One region of the Williamsia sp. Y712 genome, then DNA from elsewhere that is predicted to be linked to it. Evidence: predicted binding sites of a transcription regulator. Region 1 holds the regulator's gene; each other region holds the start of a gene.
What was found. Region 1 encodes LexA, which represses DNA repair genes until DNA is damaged. Its sites were predicted from a motif close to CGAACANNTGTTCG; they were not measured.
Positions count from the first base shown of each region.

Region 2: the regulator LexA is predicted to act here: its motif matches at 1,915-1,928, upstream of AC1D75_RS24240 (error-prone DNA polymerase).
Region 3: the regulator LexA is predicted to act here: its motif matches at 2,584-2,597, upstream of AC1D75_RS22255 (HNH endonuclease signature motif containing protein).
Region 4: the regulator LexA is predicted to act here: its motif matches at 1,545-1,558, upstream of AC1D75_RS21915 (HNH endonuclease signature motif containing protein).

Region 1 is NZ_JCAIUN010000002.1:683,354-687,843, reverse strand. Features, by position in the region: gene hflX (GTPase HflX) at 1-174, shown strand, start outside; gene AC1D75_RS18015 (acyl-CoA dehydrogenase family protein) at 267-1,409, shown strand; gene lexA (transcriptional repressor LexA) at 1,512-2,231, opposite strand; gene AC1D75_RS18005 (LysM peptidoglycan-binding domain-containing protein) at 2,423-2,929, shown strand; gene nrdR (transcriptional regulator NrdR) at 3,020-3,469, shown strand; gene hrpA (ATP-dependent RNA helicase HrpA) at 3,475-4,490, opposite strand, start outside.
Region 2 is NZ_JCAIUN010000004.1:226,759-231,248, reverse strand. Features, by position in the region: gene AC1D75_RS24250 (serpin family protein) at 1-707, opposite strand, end outside; gene AC1D75_RS24245 (alanine racemase) at 704-1,825, opposite strand; gene AC1D75_RS24240 (error-prone DNA polymerase) at 1,941-4,490, shown strand, end outside.
Region 3 is NZ_JCAIUN010000003.1:624,637-629,126, forward strand. Features, by position in the region: gene AC1D75_RS22245 (MlaD family protein) at 1-243, shown strand, start outside; gene AC1D75_RS22250 (Rv1363c family protein) at 240-1,112, shown strand; gene AC1D75_RS22255 (HNH endonuclease signature motif containing protein) at 1,260-2,471, opposite strand; gene AC1D75_RS22260 (LysR family transcriptional regulator) at 2,758-3,714, opposite strand; gene AC1D75_RS22265 (XdhC family protein) at 3,816-4,490, shown strand, end outside.
Region 4 is NZ_JCAIUN010000003.1:556,425-560,914, reverse strand. Features, by position in the region: gene AC1D75_RS21930 (vitamin K epoxide reductase family protein) at 1-404, shown strand, start outside; gene AC1D75_RS21925 (DivIVA domain-containing protein) at 543-734, shown strand; gene AC1D75_RS21920 (TetR family transcriptional regulator) at 818-1,465, shown strand; gene AC1D75_RS21915 (HNH endonuclease signature motif containing protein) at 1,789-3,177, shown strand; gene AC1D75_RS21910 (nitric oxide reductase activation protein NorD) at 3,514-4,490, shown strand, end outside.

The sequences.
Region 1 (4,490 bases):
GTCCATGTCACCGTCCGGGTGCCGTACTCCCGGGGTGACCTGGTCTCGCGCATCCACGCCGAGGGAGATGTGACGCGCGAAGAGCACGGCGCCGATGGCACGGAGATCGTCGCCAGCGTGCCTTCTGCGCTTGCCAGCCAGCTGGCCGAGTTCGCCGCATCTGACTTGTTCTGAAAATCCAGGCCTCCAGGCCCTTGGGCTAAATGTAGAATCCAGTTACAGTTACTGGCACATCCGCGTTTTGACACCTCGTTATGGAGACCTTGATGGAACGTACGATTTTCGAGCCTGAACACCTCCTCTACCGCGATTCGTACCGAAGCTTCCTCGAACAGCATGTGGCGCCGCACCACGCCCGCTGGGAAGAGCAGAACATCGTCGATCGCGATGTGTGGATCGAAGCAGGTAAGAACGGCTTCCTGGCCGTGGACGCACCCGAAGAGTTCGGCGGCGGCGGAGTCGACGACTTCCGCTACCAGGCCATCGTCTCCGAGGAGTCCGCACGGGGCGGGTTCAGCGGCCTGGGATTCACCCTGCACAACGACGTCATCGCGCCGTACCTGCTGGAGCTGACCAACGATGAGCAGAAGGCGCGTTGGCTTCCGGGATTCACCTCCGGTGAGCTCATCACCGCCATCGCCATGACCGAGCCCGGAACCGGTTCGGATCTGCAGGGCATCAAGACCAACGCCAAGAAAGACGGCGACCACTGGGTGCTCAACGGATCGAAGACGTTCATCACCAACGGCATCAACGCCGACCTGGTGATCGTGGTCGCGCGCACCGACCCCGAGGCAGGCGCGAAGGGATTCAGCCTGCTGGTCGTCGAGCGTGGCATGAAGGGTTTCGAGCGCGGCCGCAACCTCGACAAGGTCGGCATGAAGGCGCAGGACACAGCCGAACTGAGCTTCGACAACGTCCGCGTGCCCGCCGAGAACCTGCTCGGTGAAGAAGGCCTCGGCTTCATCTACCTGATGCAGAACCTGCCCCGCGAACGCCTGTCGATCGCAGTGGTCGCCGCGGCGGCGATGGAGCAGGTGCTGGAGACCACCGTTCAGTACGCCAAGGACCGCAAGGCCTTCGGTCGCTCGATCGGAAACTTCCAGAACACCCGGTTCCTGCTGGCCGAACTGGCCACCTCGACCACGACGACGCGTGTCTTCGTCGATCACTGCATCGGTCTGCTGAACGAGAAGAAGCTGACCGTCCCGGACGCCGCAATGGCCAAGTATTACGCCACCGAGAACCAGGTGCACCTGGTCGACCGGTGTCTGCAGCTGCACGGCGGATACGGATACATGCGTGAATACTCGGTCGCCAAGGCGTTCCTCGACTCTCGCGTGCAGACCATCTACGGCGGCACGACCGAGATCATGAAGGAAGTGATCGGACGCAGTCTCGGGGTCTGATCACTTCGTGATCCCCTGAACTCGAAAGGCGGGGTGTACCGGGATATCCCGGTACACCCCGCCTTTGATCGCTCTGAGAGTGATCTGCCTACGACTCGGAGCTCAGAGTCGGCGCATCACTGTGACGACCTTGCCCAGGATGACGGCATCGTTGCCCGGGATGGGATCGAACACCGGGTTGTGCGGCATCAGCCACACGGCGTCCTTGGTGCGCTTGAATGTCTTGATCGTGGCGTCGCCGTCGATCATCGCCGCAACGATGTCGCCGTTGTCGGCAACATTCTGCTGGCGTACGACCACCCAGTCACCGTCGCAGATCGCGGCGTCGATCATCGATTCACCGACGACCCTGAGCAGGAACAGTGAACCTTCACCGACCAGCTCTTTGGGGAGCGGGAAGACGTCTTCGACGGCTTCTTCGGCGAGGATCGGACCGCCGGCCGCGATCCGGCCGAGGACCGGGACGAACGTCGGTGTCGGCAGGGATTCGTCCGGTGTCTGAACCTGCCCGGCCGCTGTGGCCGGGTTCAGGTCGGTGTCCTGGATGTTCACCGCTCGAGGCCGGTTGTTCTCGCGCTGCAGGAAACCCTTGCGTTCGAGCGTGCGGAGCTGGTGGGCGACCGACGACGTTGAGGTCAGACCGACGGCGTCACCGATCTCCCGGATGCTCGGCGGGTAGCCGCGCTCGCGAACCGAGGTACGGATGACCTCGAGAACTGCTTTCTGACGGGGGGTCAGTGAGCCCTCGGCGAGTGGTTCGGTGGCGACAACAGTGGTCGCGGCCCCGTCCGCCGGTGTCGGGGGCTGGGTTGTATCGGCCATCAGGTCCTCCAGTTCATGCGGTATCGGGCGGGGTCCATGTCGACAAAGATAGTGCAAATGGTCACAAGTCTCAAACATTTGTTCGATCAGGCGTGGCGCTTTGTCGGAGGCCCGTGGTACAAATCGAACACTCTTTCAATCGAACGAGTGATCGAATAGAGATCGAAACCGATGATCGAGGACTGAACCCCATGACTGCAGCCACCACCATCATCCGGCCGGCCACAGCTCGGCCTGTTCACCACTCCGAGAGCGGTACCGCCCCGCGCACCACGCGCCCGGTACGGCCCGCGGACACATCACGCCCGGCCGGTCGCCGTCTGCCTGCGCAGCGCCGGGTCGCCGTCTCGTGTGCCGATTCGCGTAATTCCGAGCGGCGGATACCGACCGCTCGCGAGATGGTCTTCGCCCGCAGACGCGCCTGGGCGGCTGCGTCGGTCACCGGCGTCGGTCTGATGCTCGTGGTGGCGTTCATGACCTTCTTCGGCGGCGTCATGCAACAGTCCGCCGATCCGGCCCGCGTCGGAACCGAGGTCGTCCGGGTCCAATCGGGGGAGTCGTTGGGCGCCATCGCCTCCCGCATCGCACCCGAGATGCCGACCGAAGCCGTGGTTGCGAAGATCATGGAACTCAACGCCATGAACAACTCGGCACTGTCGGTGGGTCAGGCATTGGTCACCCCCGTCTACGCGAGGTAGACCGTGGAGGGGCCGCGATCGCGGACGGTATCCTCGGAGTCACAGTGTCTGGTCACTCCGCCCAGGCCGTCGACCGTCGAGGAATCGTGCATGCATTGCCCGTTTTGCAAGAACGAGGACACCCGCGTAATCGATTCGCGGGTGGCGGACGAGGGTCAGGCCATCCGTCGCCGCCGCGCCTGTTCGCAGTGTGCACGCCGTTTCACCACGGTGGAGACCGCGGTGCTCTCGGTGGTCAAGCGAACGGGCGTCACTGAACCGTTCAGTCGTGAGAAGGTCATGCGCGGCGTCCGCCGGGCCTGCCAGGGCCGTTCGGTCGACGACGACAAATTGCAGCATCTCGCGCAGCAGGTGGAAGAAGCGGTGCGGGCATCAGGCTCGGCGGAAGTGCCGGCCAATGAGGTCGGTCTGGCTATCCTCGGCCCGCTTCGCGATCTCGATGAGGTCGCATACCTGCGATTCGCCTCCGTCTACCGGTCATTCGACTCGGTGGATGATTTCCAGAAAGAAATCGACGACCTCCGGTCGAGCAAGCCTTAGCGCCACTACCGCAAGTCGCGGATCGCCTTGATGGCACGTTTTTCTGAGATCGGGTAAGCGGTTCGGAGCTGTTGAGCAAACAGTCCGACGCGCAATTCCTCGACAATCCAGCCCGCGGCCTCGCTGACCGCATCGCGCCGCTGCGGCGGGATCATCTGCAGATGGTCTGTCCATGCGGCCACCACGCGATCGATGGCTGCCATCGACGCGGCGTCCCGAGAAGCGGAGGCCGGCAGCTGTTCCAGCCGGGCCAGGGCAGCATCCAGATACCGCGGGATCTCGGGGAGGTGTTCGCCACCGGTGGCCGAGATGAACCCGTCGAAGACAAGATCCGCGAGTTGATCGCGCACGTCGTCGGCAGCGTCAGTCACCGTGCTGGCCGCGATGGCGGTACGCAGCGGAGCCACCCGGGTCAAGATCGCCGCGGCTTGGCGCAATTTGGTGGTGGCCCGACTCGTGACCTGCCCGGCGACATGGCCTTTCAGCGCGGCGTAGTCGGCAGCGGTCCAGACCTCCGGCTGCGGGGGAACCAGGTCGATCACCGCCGCCCGCACGCAATCGGTGAGCAATGCCTCACCGCTGGGGTAAGGGCTTTGGCTCAGTGCCAGCCGCTCCGCGGTCCCGAGTGCAGAAGTCGCGTTCTGACGTAGGCCCGGCACATCATTGAGAAGCAGTCCGATCAGGGCGTTGTACATCGCGCTGCGCTGCTCGGACTCGGTCGACATCGGGGCAACGGTGAAGCCGCCTTTGCGGGGCACCAAAGCCGGGTAGCTCGTGATCTCCTGTCCGGCAACGGTGTTGCGGACCGAGCGCGCGATGGTTCCGAACGTCTTGTCTGTCCAGGTGGTTGCCACCGGCGTCGACTCGGTCGCGGCCTCCTTCTCTAGAGCCGCGCGAGCCTTGCCGCCGAGTCGGTCCTGGAGCTCTGTCAACGATTTGGAGTGGCCCAACTCCTGACCGTCCGGGGCCAGGGCCACGAAGGTCATTCGCAGGTGGTCGGGCAGCGCGGTCGGCCTCAGGT
Region 2 (4,490 bases), on a different contig from region 1:
GTGGAGTCCGGTGAAAACGGTTGTTGCCACGCGCCGGCGAGGAAGACCGTGGACAGCAGACTGATCACGGTTTCGGTGCTGTACTCGGTGGGGGTTTGTGAGATCTCTCCACCGGTGTTGACCGAAACCCACTGGTTGAGTGCTGATTCGGTCTGCGGCACCGAGAAGTTGACCGGGTAGACGCCGGTACCGAAGCTGCGTCCGAGCACTTCGAGGTAGTCGGCACCGACCTCGAGGGAGTCGTCGATGAAGATCCCCGATGCCTGGTGGAACACCGGGGGCGACGGTGGGTTCTTCCGATCGACGCTGCCGGGATCACCCGAAACCTGATCGAGCTGACCGATCAGTGCTGCCACGGTGTCGGTATCGGTGACATCGAGTACGGAATCGAGTTCGACAGCGGTGTTGCCGCCGGCTCCGGCCCGCACCATCTGCAGCGTGACCATGGCTCCCCAGGGAGACACCACCGCATTGGCGGCCTGCTGATCGGCCGCTGACTGGGCGCTGCGGATCATGTCGACCCCCAGTTCGCTGGTGGAGGAGACCAATTCGGTTGCTGTGTCGCGGACCTCATCGATGCCGATCTGGTCGAACTCGATGTCGGGGGCTGCGGTCAATTCCAGTGTCACCTCGGGTTGTTCGTCCGGAGCGCACGCGGACACGGCCAGTGTCAGGGCTGCCAGAGCCACGGTTCCGAGTCGCTTCACGTGTTGGCTCCACGGGCGGTGACGGGCCAGTGCGTCACCACGTCATCCGCGCCGACCACGACCAGCTCATCGGCGAGATTGACGGCAGTGCACACATGATTGGGGGCGATCCGGACCCGCATCCCCGGTGCCGGGGTGCGCGAGGTGTTCGAGAAATCAATGGTTGCGTGATGCTCGGAGAGTGCGGTGACGCGCGCCTCGGGTTCGTCGGGAAGCCGTCCACCACCGCTGATCCAGGCCGGCTGGTCTGCCCCGAGGACTTTGCTGCCCACGTCGACGATGGCCTTTGCTCCGTTGCTGTGCACCACGGTGCCGATTGCCGTCAATGCCACATCGGCCATGGTAGCGATCCCGAGTTCGACCTGCTGCGCGTCGTTGAACACGTAGACACCCGGCCGGATCTCGGTGAGGACCGTGGGATCGGCATCAGATACCGAAGGCGTGGAACCGCCGCTGCGGATCACCGGGTCGATCTGGCGGCTGCGCAGTGATTCGGCGGCCACTGCCAGGGCGCGCGATTCCTCCCCGGCGGCATCGGACGGGCCACCGGGTCGGTAGCTGTGTCCGGGAAAGGTGAAGCTCCCGAGCACCTGCAATCCCGCTTCGACCGCGCCTGCTCCCACATCGCCGACGACCTCAGGGGCGACACCGGTACGGTGATGTCCCGAATCGACCTCGACCAGTACCGAAGCCCCGGGGAGGTGCGCTGCGAGTTGCTGTGCGCCGGCAACCGAATCGACCGCGAGCAGCACCCGCGCCCGCTCCATCACCGCACGCAGTCGTACGGCCTTGTTCTCGGTCAGCCACAGTGGATAGGCGATGAAGAGGTCCGAGAAACCCCCGGCAGCAAAGGATTCCGCTTCTGCGATGGTGGCAACCGTCAGGCCTGTTGCGCCGCCGTCCAATTGGCGTTGTCCCAGGATGAGTGATTTGTGCGTCTTCGCGTGGGGACGCAACCGGAGGCCGGCCGCAGCCGCAAAGGCCGACATGCGGGCGATGTTCGCATCGAGTACCTGCTCGTCGACCGCGAGGAACGGGGTGTCGAGCGCCGATGTCGCGGTCAGTATCCGACCGCCCCGATCGGGCTCGACCCGGTGAGCTGTGATGCGTTCCGTCATGTGAGGCAACAATGCCAGAGTCGGATTCACGGCACCGAAGTAGTTCACTGCCATCGGCCCTGGTCGAGGTGTGAGGGCGACTTGTTGATCGAAACTATGTTCGATACCATGGGTTATGGGCTGGCACAATGGCCCTCCGACCTGGTCGGAGATGGAGCGCGTACTGTCCGGTCGACCGTCCGACGGCGGCCGGTCCGGTGAGACATTTGCCGGTGATGGCAGTGATAGTCCGGCCTGGTCCCGCAAGCGCGAGCCCTATGAGGCCGGAGCGCTCAGCAGGGGTGCTTCTGCCACTCCGTACGCCGAATTGCATGCCCATACCTCGTACAGTTTTCTCGACGGTGCCAGTAGTCCGGAAGAGATGGCGCAGGAGGCCTACCGGCTGGGACTCGAGGCGCTGGCGATCACCGATCACAACGGCTTCTACGGGGTGGTGCGGTTTGCCGAGGCCGCCCGGGAATGGGAACTGCCCACCATCTTCGGATCCGAGTTGTCGTTGGAACACGACTCGTCTCGGACCGGGATCGCCGACCCGAGCGGTTCGCACCTGCTCGTCCTGGCCCGGGGGCAGGAGGGTTACCGCCGTCTGTCGCGTCAACTGGCCGACGGCCACATGGCGGCCGGGGAGAAGGGGTTGCTGCGCTTCGACATCGACACGCTGGCGCAGGCGGCGCAAGGACATTGGCTGATCCTGACCGGTTGCCGCAAGGGTGATGTACGACGCGCACTGGAGACGGGTGGTCCGTCGGCTGCCGAGAAGGCACTGCGTGATCTGGTTGGCAGGTTCGGCCGCGACAACGTGGTGATGGAACTGACCGTCCACGGTGTTCCCGAAGACGACGAGCGCAATGCCGCCCTCGCGCAGATCGCCCATCGGAATCGGGTGCAGACTGTCGCGACCACGGGCGCGCACTTCGCGGCACCGGAGCGTCGGCGTCTGGCGATGGCGATGGCTGCGGTGCGGGCACGGCGCAGCCTCGACGAGATGGACGGGTGGCTCGGTCCACTCGGTGGCGCGCATCTGCGCAGCGGGGATGAGATGGCCCGGTTGCTCGCCGCACATCCGGAGTCCCTCGACAACGCCGTCATGCTGGCCAAAGACCTGGCATTCGGGCTGCATCTGATCGCGCCGCAGCTACCGCCTTTCGATGTGCCGCAAGGGTATACGGAGAGTTCGTGGTTGCGTGAGCTCACCGCACGTGGGGCATTGGAGCGATATGGCACCCCGCAGGAGCATCCCAAGGCGTACCAGCAGATCGAACACGAGCTGAACGTGATCGATTCACTGGGCTTCCCTGGCTACTTCCTGGTGGTACACGACATCGTCTCGTTCTGTCGTGCCAACGACATCCTGTGTCAGGGACGAGGTAGCGCCGCGAACTCGGCGGTCTGTTATGCCCTCGGTGTCACCGCGGTGGATGCGGTCAGCAACGGCTTGCTGTTCGAGCGGTTCTTGTCCCCGGCCAGGGACGGCCCACCGGACATCGATGTCGACATCGAATCGGATCGGCGTGAAGAGGCCATCCAGTACGTCTACCGGCGCTACGGCAGGCAGAACGCGGCCCAGGTGGCGAATGTGATCACCTACCGCGGTAAGTCGTCGGTGCGCGACATGGCTCGTGCCCTCGGATACTCGGTGGGTCAGCAGGATGCCTGGAGCAAACAGGTGCACCGGTATGGCGCTGCCCAATCGGCCGAGACCGACATCCCCGACGACGTGCTCGATCTGGCCGAGCAGATCAACGGCATGCCAAGGCATCTGGGCATCCACTCCGGTGGCATGGTCATCTGTGATCGGCCGATCGCCGACGTATGCCCAACCGAATGGGCGCGGATGCCCGGCCGCAGTGTGTTGCAGTGGGACAAAGATGATTGTGCCGCAATCGGTCTGGTGAAGTTCGACCTGCTGGGCCTGGGCATGCTCTCGGCCATCCACTACGCCATCGACTTCCTGGCCGAGCATCGCGACATCCACGTCGACCTGGCGAAGATCGATCTCACCGAAAAAGCGGTGTACGACATGCTCTGTCGCGCCGACACCGTCGGTGTGTTCCAGGTGGAGTCGCGGGCACAGATGGCCACCCTGCCGCGGCTCAAACCCCGAAAGTTCTACGACCTGGTGGTCGAGGTGGCACTGATCCGGCCGGGCCCGATCCAGGGTGGGTCTGTGCATCCCTACATTCGTCGTCGCAATGGTCTGGAAGAGCCGACCTGTGAGCATCCCTCGATGGAGCAGGCGCTCAAACGGACCCTCGGGGTACCGCTGTTCCAGGAACAACTCATGCAGTTGGCGGTCGATGTTGCCGGCTTCAGCGCCGCCGAGGCCGATCAGTTGCGACGGGCGATGGGGTCGAAACGATCACCAGAGAAGATGGATCGCCTGCGCAGCCGGTTCTACCAAGGCATGGAAGACCTGCACGGGATCACCGGGGAAGTGGCCGATCGCATCTTCGAGAAGATGGCTGCCTTTGCCAATTTCGGTTTCCCCGAGAGCCATTCGCAGAGTTTCGCCTCCCTGGTCTTCTATTCGTCGTGGCTCAAGCTGCATCACCCGGCGGCCTTCTGTGCGGCACTGCTGAAGGCACAGCCGATGGGTTTCTACTCACCGCAGTCGTTGGTCGCCGATGCCCGCAGGCATGGGGTCAGGGTGCACGGACCGGACATC
Region 3 (4,490 bases), on a different contig from region 1:
CTCCCGCGCCGTCCGCACTGGCAGGTCGACTTCCCGGAGCCCTATCTCTACGGCACCTACTGCACGGAAGATGATCCGTCGATGCTGATCCGCGGTGCCGCCAACGCCCCACGCCCGGCCGGAGACGATTCGGGTGGCCCGCCACCCGGTGCCGATCCGCTCGCGACCGCGTCGCCGACTCCCATTGGACCGGAGTCGATTCCATTGCCCTATGCAGGTCCGGTCCTGCCCTCGGCGCCATGACCACACAGCCCGGTGGTCACCACAACAACAGCGGAGACAATCCAGAGGAGAGAACGATGAGCAAACTCAGCGGAACGGTCACCTCCACTCCCGAAGAAAAATGGGGTTTGATGGCCGAGGATGCGGACGTCGAAGCCGCAGAAGCGGATACACCGGCGGTTGCGGTCGACACCTCGAAGAAGAACCCCGAGAAGGCCGACACTGCGCAGCCCGACACTGCGCAGCCCGACACTGCGCAGACCGACGCAGAGAAAGCCGAAGCAGAGAAGGCCGAAGCAGAGACGGCCGCTGTTGGGAAAGGCACTGTCGGGAAGGGCAACAGGTCGTCTGCCAAGCGGACTCGATCAGTGAAGGGTGCCGACACCGACCGCCGTTCGTGGCGGACGGCGTTCACGATTCGCCGGGCCGCCGTGGGTGCGCTGGCCGTGATCGCCATCGCGGCCATCGTCGTGGCGGCGATCCTGGGTTTGAAGTTGAACGAGCAGAACAACATCGATGCCGCCGCCGACGAAGCCCGGGCTGCGGCCGAGCAATACGCCGTGACCCTGACCAGCGTCAGCTCGGACCGCCTGGACCAGAACTTCGCGGCCGTACTCGACGGGGCCACCGGCGAATTCAAGGACATGTACTCGCAGTCGAGCGGGCAGTTACGCGATCTGCTTGTCGAGAACAAGGCGAACGCACAGGGCACGGTCATCGATTCAGGCATCAAGTCGGCGACGACGTCGAAGGTGGAGGTCATGCTCTTTGTCGACCAGAGCGTCACCAACACCGCGACGCCGGACGCGAGAATCGACCGCAGCCGTGTCCTGATGACCATGGAGAAGGTCGACGGACGCTGGCTGGCCTCCAAGGTCGACCTACCCTGACGTACTCAAGCCCGTGGCGCTGCCGCCCGTTCCGCCAATCGACTGGGACGGACGACAGCACCACACGCGTCTTCACACTATGGAGTTGTCAAAGATGCAAGCGCGGTCCCGACAAGATCTCGGGTGCGCTGGTGGTGGAAAGTTGGTTCAGGCGGCGAGGGTGAGGGTTCGCCGGTTGTAGGCCGGTAAAGGTTTTCGTTGCGGATCGATGTCGGCGGGTGGGATCATCCACGGGTGGCCGTCGGAGCCCATGATGACGTCCCAGTCAGTGTTGTGAACGGACATGTGGCAGGTGCGGCACAGCAGACACCCGTTTTCGAGGGTGGTGAGGCCGCCGTCGACGAAGTGCACGATGTGGTGGCAGTCCGACCAGGTCGCTTTCGCCCCACATTTCACGCAGCAGACGTCGCGGATGTTGATCGCCTTACGGACCAGCCCGGTGAACAATCGTTTCGGCGGTCTCAGATCGATCGGTACGTCCTGCCCGTCGAGGGTGATCGAGGTGATCGACGAATCACAGGCCAACATCGCAGCGGTCGCCTCGGTGACCGGACCCATCCACGGCAGCGTGGCAGCCTCGGGGTGGTCGGCGGGCACGGTGACCATTACCTCGGTCCGGGGCGCCGACACCAGTGTTTGCCCGCCGCCGCCGCAATCCAACAGTTGATGTAACGCATCAGCGCGGCGCTGGGTCGGAGAACGCGGATCATCGGAGCCATCGGGTTCAGGACGCGCCCTTGACCAGAAGTCCAACGCGGAGAACAGCTTTTCCCCGATCACCGCATCAAGATCGAATGTGCCGACACAGCGGCCCTCGTGAACTTTGTATTCGAGACTGTTCAGCGACCGGTCCTCCGCCGGCGGCGGACCACCCGTGTCTTTCGCCACCTCGTTCCCCAGCGCTCGGGCTGCCGCGCTGATCTCTGCGGGTGGCGCTCCGGAGATGGCGTGGTTCAACAATTTCCGTTCGAACTTGATCTGTTGCTCAGCGGTGATCGGATCCTCGGACCGCCCGACGACATGCGCGACGCCCTTGACCACCGCGTCGACGTGTTCGGAGGACAGGAACCCGTCCCGTGAATAGCCGGCGGTACGATCCAGGCCTGCGAGGCCCGGTCCGATGCGCAACCACCGATACGCCGATGCTGGTGCCGAACCAGTGGCCTGCAACAACTTTGACGTGGTAGACCCCTCCTTACGGGCGATACCCGACTCGTCGATCACCGCGGCGCACACCGCGAGTTGATGCTCGGTGACGTTGCGTAGGGTGATCAGATCCTTCGCCATGCCCAACGTGGCAGTTGGATGATCAGGTATGACCAGGTCGACCAGATCGTCGACCATCTCGAGAAGTCGCATGGCACAGCACCTTCCAAGGCAAGAGTGAACCGGGGGCGTCGACCGGAGTGTCTCTGCGGGGAAGGCGTCAGATACGTCGTGCTTGTGGGCGACTGACTTCACTGTACCTATTCGAACGCGTGTTCGCAAGAGTTGATTTCGCCCAATGTGGCTTGGGTGCAATATCTTTCGATAGTGAGACGAAACAAGTCGTGGGGGAGGTCGGTTGGCTGCTATCGCAGGCGGCGTAGGTCTGCGGCTACATATACGTGCACCATGCTGGCGATGACCACGCTGCGGCGAACTGCTAACTCCACAGTGTCACATGGACTTTCGGACGAAAGCGGGTGACTCCTACGCCGGATCCGCGGATCATCGCCTGTGTGCATCTCGGTGTGGTGATGAATCGAAGGAGTTCCGAGACCGCTGGCTGACGGGACGCCGGTGGCAACGTGGACGCACTCCACTGCCCTGCAACCTGCAGTCCGGGGGCCTTGATCTGGATCAGGCGACGGGCTGCCAGGTCGGCGGCGACCGCAAAACCGATGGTCAGGCTCACCCCGCCGCTGCGGTGGACTTCCTCCATCGCGGCGGCATCGCTCTGGAATATTCGTTGTCTGGATTCGGGGATCCCCAGGTCGTGCAACATCTTTGCCTGCACACCGGTGGAGCTTCCGGCGCTGGGGCCGAGCACCCATTGCTGCTCGTGTAGCAGTGTCGATGTGGGCGCTCCGGAGGCGAGTGGGTTGCCTGGTGCCGCAACCGTGATGACCTGGTAGTTGAGGAACGGACGCACCGCGATGGAGTCACTGGGCGGCGCGGCCTGTGGACCCAGCGCTATGTCGACCGCACGTGATTCGATGAGATTCTTGAAGTTGGCGGTCGGATGCACGCTCAACTCCACCGAGAGGTCTTTGGCGCGGGAGGCGAACAATTCGATGAGACCCGGTGCCGCGTGCTCGGCAAATGAGCTCGATGCCGCGATGTTGAGCAGTCGTCGGCCACGGGCTGCTTCTCCGACCTCGATCACGGTCTGCTGCTGAAGACCGAGGATCTCCGTGGCTCGTCCGGCAAGTCTCAGGCCGCCCGGGGTGAATGCCAGCCCGCCGGCGGTCGGTGCGAACAGCGGATCGTCGAGTTCTTTACGCAGTTGCGCAACATGCGTGGAGATCCCGGCGTCGGTCATACCCAGTTCCTGTGCTGCCGCGTGCACGGAACCGTGCCGCACGACGGCGGAATAGGCTCGAAGCTGAGCGGGTGTCACGTTCTGAGCCTACGTTGGAGGTCAGGCCCGACACGTCGATTCGTGAACGGCCAATTACAAAGGGACGCGGGCACAACGGGTCGCGTAGAGGAGTTTGAGAAATGCAGGACGTGCTGGCGGATCTGATGCGCATCTGGGGTTCCGGGGGAACCGCGGGTGTCGGCACTGTCGTGCGGACGTTTCGGTCCGCTCCCAGGCCGGCAGGGGCGCTGATGGTGGTGGCGCCCGACGGTACGGTCAGCGGATCCGTCTCCGGTGGATGTGTGGAAGGCGCGGTCTACGAACTGGCCGCCGACACCGCACAAAATGGTGAACCGGCTCTGGAACGCTATGGCGTCTCGGATGACGACGCGTTCGCCGTGGGCCTGACGTGCGGCGGGATCCTGGATGTATTTGTCGAGGCGATCTCGCAGGAGACATTTCCCGAGCTGGGCCAAATTGCCCAGGACATCGCCGATCATCAACCCGTCGCCATCGCGACCGTGATCGAACACCCGGATTCGGGGTGGATCGGGCGACGGCTTGTCGTCCGGCCGACAACGGTCGCCGGGCACCTCGGCTCTACCCGTATGGACAACGCGGTCGCCGATGATGCGCGCGGGCTTCTCGCTGCCGGGCGGAGTGAAGTCCTGAACTACGGTCCCGACGGACAGCGCCGCGGTGAAGGTATGGCGGTATTCGTGTCCAGCCACGCCCCGCGCCCTCGGATGTTGGTGTTCGGGGCCATCGATTTTGCCGCGGCCGTGGCTCAGCAGGGATCGTTCCTCGGCTATCGG
Region 4 (4,490 bases), on a different contig from region 1:
AGGCGGCGCTCTTCGGATTTCCGAATTCGCTGATCGGACTCGTCGGTTTCTCGGCCCTGCTGGCGATCGCCGTCATGATGGGACGCAGACCTTCTGCGCTGATCATGCTCGGCATGCAGGTCGGGCTGACCGCCGGCATCGTCTTCATACACTGGTTGATTTTCCAGAGCCTTTACCGCATCGATGCGTTGTGCCCGTATTGCATGGTTGTCTGGGTCGTGACCATTGTCGCGTTCTGCTACGTGAGCCTGCGCAATGCCGACGACTACATCACGGGCGGTTTCCCACGGAAGATGATGAACGCGGCCCTGAGCATCCATTCCCTGATTCCGGTGGTGTGGATTCTCGTGATCGCCGGCCTGATCGGACAGCATTTCTGGTGGTACTGGTCGACGCTCATCTGACACCGAGCGGTCAGTCGACGTCTCCACCAATACCCGCCTGCAACCTGGGCCTCAAGACCAACGAACCCTTTGTTCGCGATCGCAAAGCCGTTATGCTCGATACCAATCTGTGTCGGGCAAGCCCAGGAGGACGGCAAAATGCACACCACGGATAATTCACCTCACCCATTGGTCACCGCGTCGGACGTCCACAAGGTTGCTTTCCGCAAGCCCCCGCTGGGCAAACGCGGCTACAACGAAGACGACGTCGACAGCTTCCTCGACGAGGTGGAGGAAACACTCCGCCAACTACACAACCGCCTCGCCCGCTACGAAGACCCCACCCGCTGAGAGCACCGATCAGGCCACCACCGCGATCGCGTCCACGGTGGAGAACAACGGCGAGCGCGTGATCGCAACCTAGACTCGGACAGATGACGGGTCACGGCAACGCTGCGGAGAAGGAACTCGGACCGCGGATTCCAGACAAGCCGAATGGGCGTGCGGCACAGCGCCTCGAGACACGTCGACGCATCTTCGATGCCGCGGTGGCCGAATTCAAACGAACTGGCGTGGCCGACGCCGATGTCGGTGCCATCGTAGCTGCAGCAGGTGTCGCACGCGGTACGTTCTACTTCCATTTCCCCAGCAAAGAGCACGTCCTCATCGAGATCGAGAACGCCGAGGTCGCCAGAGCCGCAAGAGATCTTGAGCGATTCATCGCCAAGTCACCCGGTTTGGCCGACGTGCTCTCCGAGACTGTCCGCCTGACAAAATCAGCAAAGCGCAGGCTCGGAAGGAATCTGTTCCGGGATGTCCTGGCCCTGTATTTCTCGCCCACCCGACCACAGCTCGATCTCACCCCCGCCAAAGGTCTATCCGTCATCGAACTCGTCGTCACCCAGATCGAACAGGCCCGCGATCGCGGTGAGATCTACGCCGACGTCGACCCCGCGCACAGTGCGCTCTTCTTCTTCCTCGGTCTCTATGCCTACCTGACCGTGAGCCACGAAGGACCACAAGATCCGCATGCTCTCGATCAATACGTGGCCGGCGTGATGCGAGGCTTGGAACCCCGCTGACCGGTTGCAGGATTGCACGACGTGCGCAACACGTTCCTCCACAGGGAGTTTAGTTCGGACAGAGCCCCAAACCATTACTCGAACAAACATTCGACACACCGTGTTATCCGGAGTATTCTGGTTGAAAGATTTCAATCAGATGTGCTGGGGGGCATGATGACTGACGATCCATCTGATGAAGTTGGGGTTGATTCTTCTTCGGCGCCGGTGTTGGTGCGTAAGTACCTCGAGTTGGAGTTGCTCGTTGCCGATATCGCAGACTGCGCCGATTCAGCATGTCTGGGGCGGAAGTCAATGAGCTTGTGCGGGTGCATGAACGGATAGTGCGCAAGCTTGAGTTCACCGGGTTGCGGCACCTGTTGCGGGTTTCGGATCGGTCATCGTTTACCGAAGCCGGGTACTCGTCACTGTTCAGTTTCACCCGCAGCGAGTTGCGGCTGACCAAAGGACAAACCTTCTCCCGGATCCGCGGGTTGGAGGCGGTCGGCCGATTCCACACGATGCAGGGTGAGGAGTTGGCGCCGAAATGCCCTGCCGCCGAACAGGCCTGGGCTCACGGGCTGATCGGGGCCGCGCATATGGATGTGATGTTGGATGTGCGCAAACACATTCCGTCCGCGGCTGATCCGGCGGTGTATGACGTGGCCGATCACTGGATGACCGAAGAAGCCGTCAGCCAAGACCCGACGCAGTTGGCGGCATCGGGTCGTGCGGTGTTGGCCCGGGTTGATCCCGATGGCCGGCTGACCGATGATTCGGATCGGGCCCGCAAACGTTCGGTGGGGATCGGTGGTCAGGGTGTGGATCTGATGGCCAAGATCTCGGGCACCCTGGATCCGGAAACGTTGGCGTTGTTCAAGACGGTGATGGATGTGTGGGCGGCGCCGGGGATGAACAACCCGGCCGACCCCAACTCGCCGACCGGGGCCTCCGATGATCCGAAACAGGATGCTGAACTGGTCAAGGCTGCCGCTGAGCGTGATACCCGCTCGAAGGGCCAACAATGCCACGACGCGCTCAAGGCGATCCTGACAACGATTCTGGAATGCAACCTGCTCGGCAAGTCCCATCGGGGTTTGCCGGCGCAGTTGATCATCACGATGACCAAAGAGCAGCTCGACGACTGTGCGGGGATCGCCAGAACGGCGTCGGGAGTGGATATTCCAGTCAAAGAGGCCCTGCACCTGGCAGCCCGGTCCGACAAATATTTGGCCGTGTTCGCCGACCACTCCGCGGAGGTGTTGTATCTGGCCCGGACCAAACGGACCGCGCAGAAGGGCCAGCGGCTCGCGTTGTTCGTCCGGGATCGGGGTTGTTCGCATCCAGGCTGCACCAATCCAGCGACCTGGGTCGAGGCCCATCACCTACTTGCATGGATCAACGGTGGTCTGACCGACATCGATCTGATGGGGTCAGCGTGCCCGCCGCACCACAAACTCATCGGTGATGGCCCACATCAGTGGCGGACAATCATGATCACCGAAGGCCCCGACACGGGTCGAGTCGGCTGGATACCGCCGGCGTCGGTTGATCCAGAACGCACACCGCGGGTCAACCGCGCCCAGCACGTCAACGAAACCTTCGCAGCGGCCTGGCAAAAAGTCCTCGCCGACCGGCAAGCGGCACTGGCCGAAAAGTTGGCGGAACTGACCGGCGACGAATCTGACATCCCACCGGATCCCGGCATCGACGATCCCGAGCGCGACGAATAGCCCTCATGGAACACATGTTTCGGGCAGACAGGCAGTCAATCGCCGAGTCAGAAATAGGGCCACCGCGATGGCGGGCGCGCACTGCGCCTGATACCGCCCACTCAACTCATTGACAGATTTCATTGACAGCAGTCAGTGAATGGGTCTAGAACTGACATATCCGCCGACATCGAGATGGGGTCCTGGATATGTGGCTGGACATTCTGCGGCTGGTGGTCGCGTGGAGCGCGATGGGTGCCGTGATCGCGTTCTGGTATTGGGTCATGAAGAACATCGGTACATTCTGATGACCATCCTTGCCGGAGCGAACGTCGCTGGCAACGTGAGTGTTTCACGTTGAACGCGACGCCGATCCCGGCTGCGCTCACCGTCGAGCGCAGCTGCGGCCTGACTGCCGTCGCCTTCTCCGGGCGGCGACGGAGCGGTGCCCGACTGATGACAGGCGAGCATCGAACGTTCGGACTCAACAACCTTCAGAACATTGTCCAGGTACCCTATCCAGCGATCTCGACGGATTGGACAACACGAACACTGACCTGCGGTGTTGCGCTGCAGTGTTCGCCATCCAAAGACGACATCGGACGCTATCCGCTGCAGCAACTCTCGCCTCGTGAGCTGGCGGCGTTGACCGTCGTCGAGGCGGGGGTCGCGCTGCGTTGGATCGCCGATCACTGGCCTGGCCTGATACCGGAACTCGATCGCCTCCTGACTGGACTTCCGTTTGCAGACAGCGGTTTCGACGCCACCGACATGCTCCGGCGTGCGGACATGATGGCCAAATCCCGCGAGAGAATCGACCCGCACCCGCTTCTCGGACAACTACCACTGCAGGCTCCGCCAGGCCGCGGCCTGGCTGCCGCGGTCAAGCGGGTGTACAGCCGGATGCCGTGGACTTCCCCCCGCAGCGATGCCCAGCGCCTGTTGTCCATCCCGGTCGGAGGGGAAGGCGGAGTGCGTAATTCGAACCTTCCGCCACCGAGTCGACCCGAAGACGAAGACATCGAGATCCGGCCGGACCAGCGGGCGGGCATCCCATACCCCGAGTGGAACGCATGGCGTGAGAGCTTCCTCATCGACCACGTTGCGGTGCTGGAGCGAAAGCATCGGGGATCTGGTCGGGCGGGTCCACCGGTGTCGACAGATCTGCGGAAATGGTTCGCCGAGCACACCCACCGCTCGACCAAGAACCGCCTGGAGGACGGGTCCGATCTCGACGTCGACTCATACGTCAACCACCACATCGACCTGATCACCGGAGAAGCCGCCGAACCCCGGGTGTTTCGGGAGCTGTTACCCATGTCGCGGGACGTGAC